DNA from 2 places in the Metabacillus litoralis genome. Region 2 is predicted to be linked to the other one. Evidence: a T-box and tRNA genes for the amino acid it is inferred to sense, from the RefSeq annotation. Region 2 holds a T-box; the other holds one or more tRNA genes.
The links. A T-box is a leader RNA that pairs with one kind of tRNA and senses whether it is charged. The one in region 2 lies ahead of trpS (tryptophan--tRNA ligase), so its partner is inferred to be a tRNA-Trp.

Region 1 (4,394 bases), 600 kb from region 2:
TTACCTTTTTTATACTAGATGATAAGATTATCTTCATTGTCGAGAAAATGTATTAAGATATTGACACATAATTAATTAATGTGATAAATTATAAATCCTGCTTCGTTGAAGTGAAACATGATAAATAAGTTTTTTATAAAAAGGTCTTGAAATTTTTTGTGAAGTTATTATAATAATATTTGTCTTTAAAAATTGTCTGGTAATGATGGCGAAGAGGTCACACCCGTTCCCATGCCGAACACGGAAGTTAAGCTTTTCAGCGCCGATGGTAGTTGGGGGATTCCCCCTGTGAGAGTAGGACGTTGCCAGGCATGATCATTTTATGGTCATGAAACAATTAAAATATGGCCCATTGGTCAAGCGGTTAAGACACCGCCCTTTCACGGCGGTAACACGGGTTCGAATCCCGTATGGGTCACTTACTATAACTTAATATAGGAAGTAACGTATTAATTTGGAGGATTAGCTCAGCTGGGAGAGCACCTGCCTTACAAGCAGGGGGTCGGCGGTTCGATCCCGTCATCCTCCACCATAATATTTCGCTCTAGCGAAACAACTTAAAAAGCGGGTGTGGCGGAATTGGCAGACGCGCTAGACTTAGGATCTAGTGTCCTTGTGACGTGGGGGTTCAAGTCCCTTCACCCGCACCATGTTTTTTTTATGATAGTAAAATAACTATCCAGTACGCGGAAGTAGTTCAGTGGTAGAACACCACCTTGCCAAGGTGGGGGTCGCGGGTTCGAATCCCGTCTTCCGCTCCAATAGTAGTGCCGGGGTGGCGGAACTGGCAGACGCACAGGACTTAAAATCCTGCGGTAGGTGACTACCGTACCGGTTCGATTCCGGTCCTCGGCACCATAGTTTTTTCGCGCTAGCGAAAATAACTACCTTAATTTTTATAGATTAATTTAGATTATATGCGCCCGTAGCTCAATTGGATAGAGCGTTTGACTACGGATCAAAAGGTTAGGGGTTCGACTCCTCTCGGGCGCGCCAATATTAGATTTAAAAGTAAGATGTGTGAATAAGAGTTGTGCTTTTAAGCAAAGCTAAGTCTCTGATCTCCACATACATCTTTGATATTTAGTACGGGAAGTAGCTCAGCTTGGTAGAGCACTTGGTTTGGGACCAAGGGGTCGCAGGTTCGAATCCTGTCTTCCCGACCATTCATTATTAAGGGGCCTTAGCTCAGCTGGGAGAGCGCCTGCTTTGCACGCAGGAGGTCAGCGGTTCGATCCCGCTAGGCTCCACCAAATTTGTTTAATTTCTTTATAAGTAACATATACAATTATGGCGGTGTAGCTCAGCTGGCTAGAGCGAGCCGTAAACATCATGAATAAGCTTCATTGTAGGCTTGCGAGGAATGTGTCTGACAAGAGACATGACGAGCATGGTTTTTAAACAGTGAGCGTTTTGTCATTATGGCGGTGTAGCTCAGCTGGCTAGAGCGTACGGTTCATACCCGTGAGGTCGTGGGTTCGATTCCCTCCGCCGCTACCATTTGCACAAACGGCCAATAGGTCACATATGTTATTGGAGGAATACCCAAGTCCGGCTGAAGGGATCGGTCTTGAAAACCGACAGGGGTGTCAAAGCCCGCAGGGGTTCGAATCCCCTTTCCTCCTCCATATTTATTTTTTATTTTATTATCGCGGGGTGGAGCAGTCTGGTAGCTCGTCGGGCTCATAACCCGAAGGTCGCAGGTTCAAATCCTGTCCCCGCAACCAAACTTTAAATGTAATGTTATGGTAAATGTTAAGGTAAGTTATTTTCACTTCGTTAAAAAACTCCGGTCCGGTAGTTCAGTTGGTTAGAATGCCTGCCTGTCACGCAGGAGGTCGCGGGTTCGAGTCCCGTCCGGACCGCCATTATTATAATAGATAATAATGGAAATTCAGACTCTAATTTTTGAGTAAAAGGGTTTCAATAAGCGAGAAGGTCGAGGAAGCAAGTGAACGAGCACCGGAGCGTATGACTATACGTGAGGATGTGAGTGAGGGAGCTGACGAAGAGATTCGAAGCTTAGTGGAAGCCGTAAACTTTTTTGGGCTCGGTAGCTCAGTTGGTAGAGCACGTTCGAATATGCTTCTCTGAATAAACTTCAGCGTACTCATCGAGCTGCTTCTTGAATAAACCCTCCGAGATGAGGACGATTTACTAATTGAAAACCTTAAAATACTACCAAGTTATCAGAACAAATAACTAATACGTAAAGAAGCAATCCTGTATCTTATATATTAATACTAACTAATTATATGGCTCGGTAGCTCAGTTGGTAGAGCAATGGACTGAAAATCCATGTGTCGGCGGTTCGATTCCGTCCCGAGCCACCTTTCAATTTTGCAAAAAAAATGCCGGTGTAGCTCAATTGGTAGAGCACGATCGAATATGCTTCGAAGTATTTGCTTCAGCACACAAATCGAGCCGCTTCTTGAATAATCTTTCTGAGATTTGGGTGACTGGTAAGTAAGATAGAGCTTTATATAGATATCTATAATAATGCCGGTGTAGCTCAATTGGTAGAGCAACTGACTTGTAATCAGTAGGTTGGGGGTTCAAGTCCTCTCGCCGGCACTCTTATATATGGAGGGGTAGCGAAGTGGCTAAACGCGGCGGACTGTAAATCCGCTCCTTAGGGTTCGGCAGTTCGAATCTGCCCCCCTCCACCATAGATTTTTGTGATAGCAAAATATCTTCCACTGATTCTAAAAAAAATCTTAGGGGCATAGTTTAACGGTAGAATAGAGGTCTCCAAAACCTTTGGTGTGGGTTCGATTCCTACTGCCCCTGCCAATTTAAAATTTTGTGGCGGTTGTGGCGAAGTGGTTAACGCATCGGATTGTGGTTCCGACATTCGTGGGTTCGATTCCCATCAGCCGCCCCAATTTTATATTCAGACTTGTTGCTTAGTAACTTGTTACTTAGTAATTATAGATGCAGAAAAGAAATTTCCTCTTGTTGGTTTGAGCACAAGACATTAATTTATGTGTAAAAAGTGTGGAATATGAAGTGAACGAGACTGATTAAGGTTGAAAGTATACCTAGTAGTCGACGATATTTCGTGTTATTTCCTGTCAGAAATAACCCAAAATATCCTCTTGCGATGAGGATTCATGTAGCATATTCAAGGAAGCCAATTCTTGAAGCTAATTCAATGGGCTATAGCCAAGCGGTAAGGCATCGCACTTTGACTGCGACATGCGTTGGTTCGAATCCAGCTAGCCCAGCCATTTATTTTAAGGCATCATAGCCAAGTGGTAAGGCCGAGGTCTGCAAAACCTCTATCCCCGGTTCAAATCCGGGTGGTGCCTCCAATTCATTTCGATATGCGGGTGTAGTTTAGTGGTAAAACCTCAGCCTTCCAAGCTGATGATGAGGGTTCGATTCCCTTCACCCGCTCCAAAAAACTTATGGGCCTATAGCTCAGCTGGTTAGAGCGCACGCCTGATAAGCGTGAGGTCGATGGTTCGAGTCCATTTAGGCCCACTTTATATCATACATTTTGTTCCGCAGTAGCTCAGTGGTAGAGCAATCGGCTGTTAACCGATCGGTCGTAGGTTCGAGTCCTACCTGCGGAGCCATTTTTGTCTTTAGATAATGCGCCTTTAGCTCAGCAGGATAGAGCAACGGCCTTCTAAGCCGTCGGTCAGAGGTTCGAATCCTCTAAGGCGCGTCAAAAAAGAGACCAGTGGTTTTCACCTGGTCTCTTTTTCTTTCTTTATTTAGTTCCTAGAGATATATTCTTCACATCATTATCTTCTTTCCAACTATAAGGTTTTACCTGTTGATCATTTAATTTTTTTAGAAGTAGCATACATAAATTTGTTTGATCCACTTTTCCACCAACTGAATTGAACTTTCCTACATCTGCTCGTAAGCCAATAGAAAACAATGTAACTGGGCTTTTAAGAAGTGGATTCCACACTTTCAATAATCCTATTGTGTAAGACTCATCATTTGTATTTTTATATTCATTAAGAAAAAGAATAGCACCACAACGTTTTATTAGTTTTTCTTCAGTATTGGTTACTGCTGTGTTCGCGATTGCGCTTTCAAGTTCTACTTTAGACAATTTTTGGAAACCTTTTGGTAAAACAGGTTGAAAGGTAGGATGAAATTGTTTCATATGCTCCTCTGTTTTCTTAATCGAACTATAAATATTGTTAGCTTCTGTTATCAAATAATCTATATTTTTATGTTTTTCTAAGATGATTTTCTCCCATTCCCATTCTTCAGTAAAGAATGGATCATATTGTTCAATAGGAATGTTTATTTTAATTGATCTTAGGTTTGTATATAATCCTTCACCCTGTGTAAATCCGTATTTAAAAAGGGTTGTTCTTTTCCAATCTGTGAAAGAATGTAAATCTTTTTTACCTTTATGTACCTGTATA
Region 2 (4,394 bases):
TGTTTGTCGTTTGGCAGCTATTACAAAACCTGAAAAGGATTTTACGATTATAGATACAATGATAATGGAAGGATTAGCAGAAAATGCCGTTCGTGAAAAACTCGGTGAAGAGGCGGTAGCAGAATGGACGAAGCTTTATCATCCTGATCAATGTGACCGTTTCTTAGAAAGAATAATTTTGCCCCAGAAAAAAACGACTCGGCAAGATCAAAAGTTTACACAGCTTATGTTTGGAACTGGTTTTTATCCCAAAATGCTAGGGTATGCAGTAGGTTATCATCTAGTGAAAAATTATATGGAGAAAACGAACAAGGCGACAAAAGCACTTTTAGGGATTGAAGCCGAGGATTTTATTGAATAAAAAACCCTTTAATGTTGTGAAAAGTAACATTCTCTTACAATTCACAACATATATTTTAAGTAGGACAACCTTGCATAATAAATTCAAGCATATTCTTCAATGATTGGAATAATTTATCTAAAATTTGCCTATACTGTTTGACAAATGGTACTGAAGTGAGGGGTCAAAAAATGTTATTTCTTCATGATGTTTGGGTAAATTGGTTTGAAGGTGAAGAGAACGGGTACAACGTCTGTCATTTTCATGAATGGAGAAAGGATGACAGTGTTGAACTTCTTGATCAGGTTCCCCTATTAAAGGTTAATTCCTTACTTTTTGACTACATAGAAAACAACTTAGCGGAGTTACCACCTGGTCTACTAAAAGATATTTTCCAAAAGGCTTATATTCGTAAAAATCATGAAAGAATACAGTTGGATTATTGTTTTGTTGTTACAGATGGAATTGGTATTCTTGCAGTTGACACAATTGGTTATACAATTCCTATTCGTAAAAGCCGAATCATTCCAAGACAGGAGCAACTAGTATTTGAAATGGTAAAGGATATTGAGCCTGAAGAGTATTCAATTGAAATGTTAAGTGAAGAAGATGAAAAAGAATATCATATTTTATCGTTGGCACCTCAACATATGAGAGGGTTAACAAGAAAAGAGCGCCAATTAAAGCAATTATTATTTATGGCACTTGATCAGTTACAAGCAACTAAAAATGCCGCAGAGGTAAAGTATTGGTATACTGAATGGAATCCAACTAAATATGAGGATATCCAGCAACGAGAGTTTGATGAAGTATGGAGACAATTATATGAAGAAACGATACATGGATGGTCTCCAAAGCATATCCAGTTATGTGAGCGATTAATTAAAGGACAACCTTTCTTTGAGAAGCTCTGGGATATGGAACATGAATCAAAAGTTAATTAAAGTGGACGAGCTACATATAAAAAAACGATGTGAGAATGTCACCAAAACATTTACACATCGTTTTTTCATTTATGTTTATTTTCGCTTACGACCAAGTCCCATTGCATTCTCCATTTTCTTAATCATTTTGCTTGCAACGGCATTTGCCTTTTCCGCACCTCTGTCTAATATTTGATCTAATTCTTCTGATTCCATTAATTGATGGTATTTTTCCTGAATAGGTGCAAGTGTATTAACTACTACATTTGCAACATCCGCTTTAAAGTCTCCGTATCCTTTTCCTTCATAACGAGCTTCAATTTCTTCAATTGATTCATTCGTAAAGATGGAATAAATCGATAGTAAGTTAGAAATACCTGGTTTATTTTCTTTATCATATTTAACGATACCTTCTGAATCAGTTACTGCACTTTTAATCTTTTTCTCAATTTGTTTTGGGTCGTCTAATAAAGTAATAAATGCTTTTTGATTCGGATCTGATTTACTCATTTTTTTTGTAGGATCAGCGAGTGACATTACACGGGCACCTACTTTTGGAATACGAACTTCCGGAACGGTGAAAATATCGTTGTATTTCTTATTAAAGCGCTCCGCTATATCTCTTGTTAATTCCAGATGCTGCTTTTGATCCTCACCAACTGGGACTAGGTCTGTATTATATAAAAGAATATCTCCTGCCATTAGTGGTGGATATGTGAGCAATCCAGCAACAACTGCTTCTTTCCCATGAGATTTGTCCTTGAATTGAGTCATTCTTTCAAGTTCGCCGATATAGGCAACACATTGTAACATCCATCCAGCTTGGGCATGGGCAGGAACCTCTGATTGAATAAATAATGTTACTTTTTCTGGGTCAAGCCCAACAGCAAGGTAAAGGGCTGCGAGACTACGAATGTTTTTACGAAGAGCTAATCGATCCTGAGGAACAGTAATTGCATGTTGATCGACTATACAAAAATAACAATTGTATTCATCCTGTAAATCAACAAATTGTCGTAATGCCCCAATGTAATTTCCTAACGTTACTGAGCCGCTAGGCTGAATTCCTGAAAAAATTGTTTTCATTTGTTTTCCTCCTAAATAGTGAACATGTATTTGATAAGCTGGCCACACTTCTTTTGGAACATACAAAAAGGCCCACTCGTCCCATTGATAGGGACGATGGACCGCGGTGCCACCCTACTTATTTCTATAGTAGAAATCACTTAATCTTTAACGCAGAAAACGTCTGTACGTACTAACTTTCTGTACAGAAGCTCAAAAGTCCATTCCATATCGGTCATTACCTGTTTCCACCAGCCACAGGCTCTCTTTAAATGCTCCTAATATGTACTACTCTTTTTCAAAGCCAATTATTTTTTTCTTATTATAAGTAAAGATTTTCTTCTTTGCAAATGGTTTCTATAAATAATAAAGGATTGTTGCTAGGGTCATAATCACAGTTACGATAATCCCACTAATTAAAAACGGGGAGTGGTTAAATGTGAGCAGCTCCGAAACAGGAGTCATTTCATCTACCTCTTGCTTTGATAATTCTTTTCCTTTTGATACAAACATTCTTCTAAATCCATATGTTATTCCATCAAAGAATCCCCCTTTAACAGTAAGTGTTAAGAAGGCAATAAAAAGCAAGCCAGCTCCAAAGAAAAAAGAAATATTAATAAATGAAAGCAACGTCAATTTCTGGTAAATAAAAAACGATAGTAAGATTGACAAAATTAAAGACACAATAACAAGCGTAAACGATTTTTTATCGGGCATGTTCTTCACTCTTTTCTACAATTTCATAACGATTATTATATCAGAAGAAAGGGGGAAGGGAAAAAGTCGAGAAATTATTATAGTAGACAAAGTATTAGTAGAAATTTTCATGAAAAATGTTAAAAGTTAAATTAAAAAATTTACACATTCTCCAAAAAAGTGTGTGAGATAATGTAACCCTTTACAAGTCAACGCGTTAAAGTGTTGTTACAAAAAATGTTAAAAAGATTAAGAAAATTCTTGTGAAATACATAGGTATATGTACCTATTTTTTATTCGATTTTCTTTACTATTATTGCATTTCTGTAAATTTTATTAAAAAAGTAAATGCACAATTGTTTGAATACTTGTATAATAATCTCTGTAAAGCAAACTTGTATTAAAAAAAGGGAGGTCAAATTTGTGAAAAAGTCGAAATTTTTTCTACTTTTAGCATTATCGCTAGTACTTAGCATGTTCTTAGCAGCATGTAACGGCGGTGGTGACACAACTACTGAGACTGAAGGCGACAAAGATACGGCTGAAGAAACAGTAGCGCAAGAACTAAAGGTTTTAGAAACATCTGAAATTCCATCTATGGATAGCGTTATGGCACAAGACTCTGCGAGTTTTACAGCTTTAGCTAATACTATGGAAGGGTTATACCGTTTAGACCAAGATCAAAATCCTGTTCCTGGTATGGCTGATGGTGAGCCTGAAGTAAGTGAAGATGGACTTGTTTACACTGTTAAATTAAAAGATGCTAAATGGTCAAACGGAGATGCTGTTACGGCAGATGACTTCGTATTTGCATGGCAACGTGCGATTGACCCAGCAACTGCTTCTCCTTATGGTCCTTACATGATGGAAGGAAAAATCAAAGGAGCAAAAGAAATTACTGAAGCTGCTGCGGCAGGTAAAGAAGTAGATCTTAACACTTTAGGTGTTAAAGCTATTGACGAAAAAACTCTTGAAATTACTCTAGAAAAACCAGTACCATATTTCGAATCTTTAATGGCATTTGGTACTTTCTATCCTCAAAACAGAAAGTTTGTTGAGGAGCAAGGCGATAAATATGCAACTTCTCAAGATACATTAGTTTATAATGGTCCATTTGTTATGACAAACTGGGGTGGAACAACTGCTACAGAATGGACAATGGAAAAAAATACTGAGTATTGGGATGCTGAAACAGTATCTTTAGAAACAATTCAATACAACGTATTAAAAGATCCACAAGCTTCTGCTAACGCTTACGAAACTGGCGAAGCAGATATCACTGGTAAATTAGCATCAGATATCGTACCACAATATGAAGGTGACCCTAACCTTGTTAAATGGTTAGAGCCAACAATCTTCTGGATCAAAAT

Region 1: it has a tRNA-Trp gene. The T-box ahead of trpS (tryptophan--tRNA ligase) is inferred to sense a tRNA for this amino acid. The anticodon was not compared.

Annotation. Positions count from the first base shown of each region.
Region 1 covers NZ_CP033043.1:393,627-398,020, forward strand. The annotation lists rRNA gene rrf (5S ribosomal RNA) at 196-311, shown strand; tRNA gene D9842_RS01655 (tRNA-Glu) at 347-418, shown strand; tRNA gene D9842_RS01660 (tRNA-Val) at 457-532, shown strand; tRNA gene D9842_RS01665 (tRNA-Leu) at 565-650, shown strand; tRNA gene D9842_RS01670 (tRNA-Gly) at 687-761, shown strand; tRNA gene D9842_RS01675 (tRNA-Leu) at 770-858, shown strand; tRNA gene D9842_RS01680 (tRNA-Arg) at 920-996, shown strand; tRNA gene D9842_RS01685 (tRNA-Pro) at 1,090-1,166, shown strand; tRNA gene D9842_RS01690 (tRNA-Ala) at 1,178-1,253, shown strand; tRNA gene D9842_RS01695 (tRNA-Met) at 1,424-1,500, shown strand; tRNA gene D9842_RS01700 (tRNA-Ser) at 1,536-1,628, shown strand; tRNA gene D9842_RS01705 (tRNA-Met) at 1,651-1,727, shown strand; tRNA gene D9842_RS01710 (tRNA-Asp) at 1,792-1,868, shown strand; tRNA gene D9842_RS01715 (tRNA-Phe) at 2,258-2,330, shown strand; tRNA gene D9842_RS01720 (tRNA-Thr) at 2,502-2,574, shown strand; tRNA gene D9842_RS01725 (tRNA-Tyr) at 2,586-2,669, shown strand; tRNA gene D9842_RS01730 (tRNA-Trp) at 2,720-2,793, shown strand; tRNA gene D9842_RS01735 (tRNA-His) at 2,809-2,884, shown strand; tRNA gene D9842_RS01740 (tRNA-Gln) at 3,156-3,230, shown strand; tRNA gene D9842_RS01745 (tRNA-Cys) at 3,241-3,314, shown strand; tRNA gene D9842_RS01750 (tRNA-Gly) at 3,329-3,402, shown strand; tRNA gene D9842_RS01755 (tRNA-Ile) at 3,413-3,486, shown strand; tRNA gene D9842_RS01760 (tRNA-Asn) at 3,507-3,581, shown strand; tRNA gene D9842_RS01765 (tRNA-Arg) at 3,600-3,673, shown strand; gene D9842_RS01770 (class-II aminoacyl-tRNA synthetase family protein) at 3,719-4,394, opposite strand, start outside.
Region 2 covers NZ_CP033043.1:5,019,611-5,024,004, forward strand. The annotation lists gene D9842_RS24560 (DUF2268 domain-containing putative Zn-dependent protease) at 1-361, shown strand, start outside; gene D9842_RS24565 (YjbA family protein) at 532-1,284, shown strand; gene trpS (tryptophan--tRNA ligase) at 1,360-2,349, opposite strand; T-box leader at 2,436-2,639, opposite strand; gene D9842_RS24575 (DUF3899 domain-containing protein) at 2,686-3,045, opposite strand; gene D9842_RS24580 (peptide ABC transporter substrate-binding protein) at 3,448-4,394, shown strand, end outside.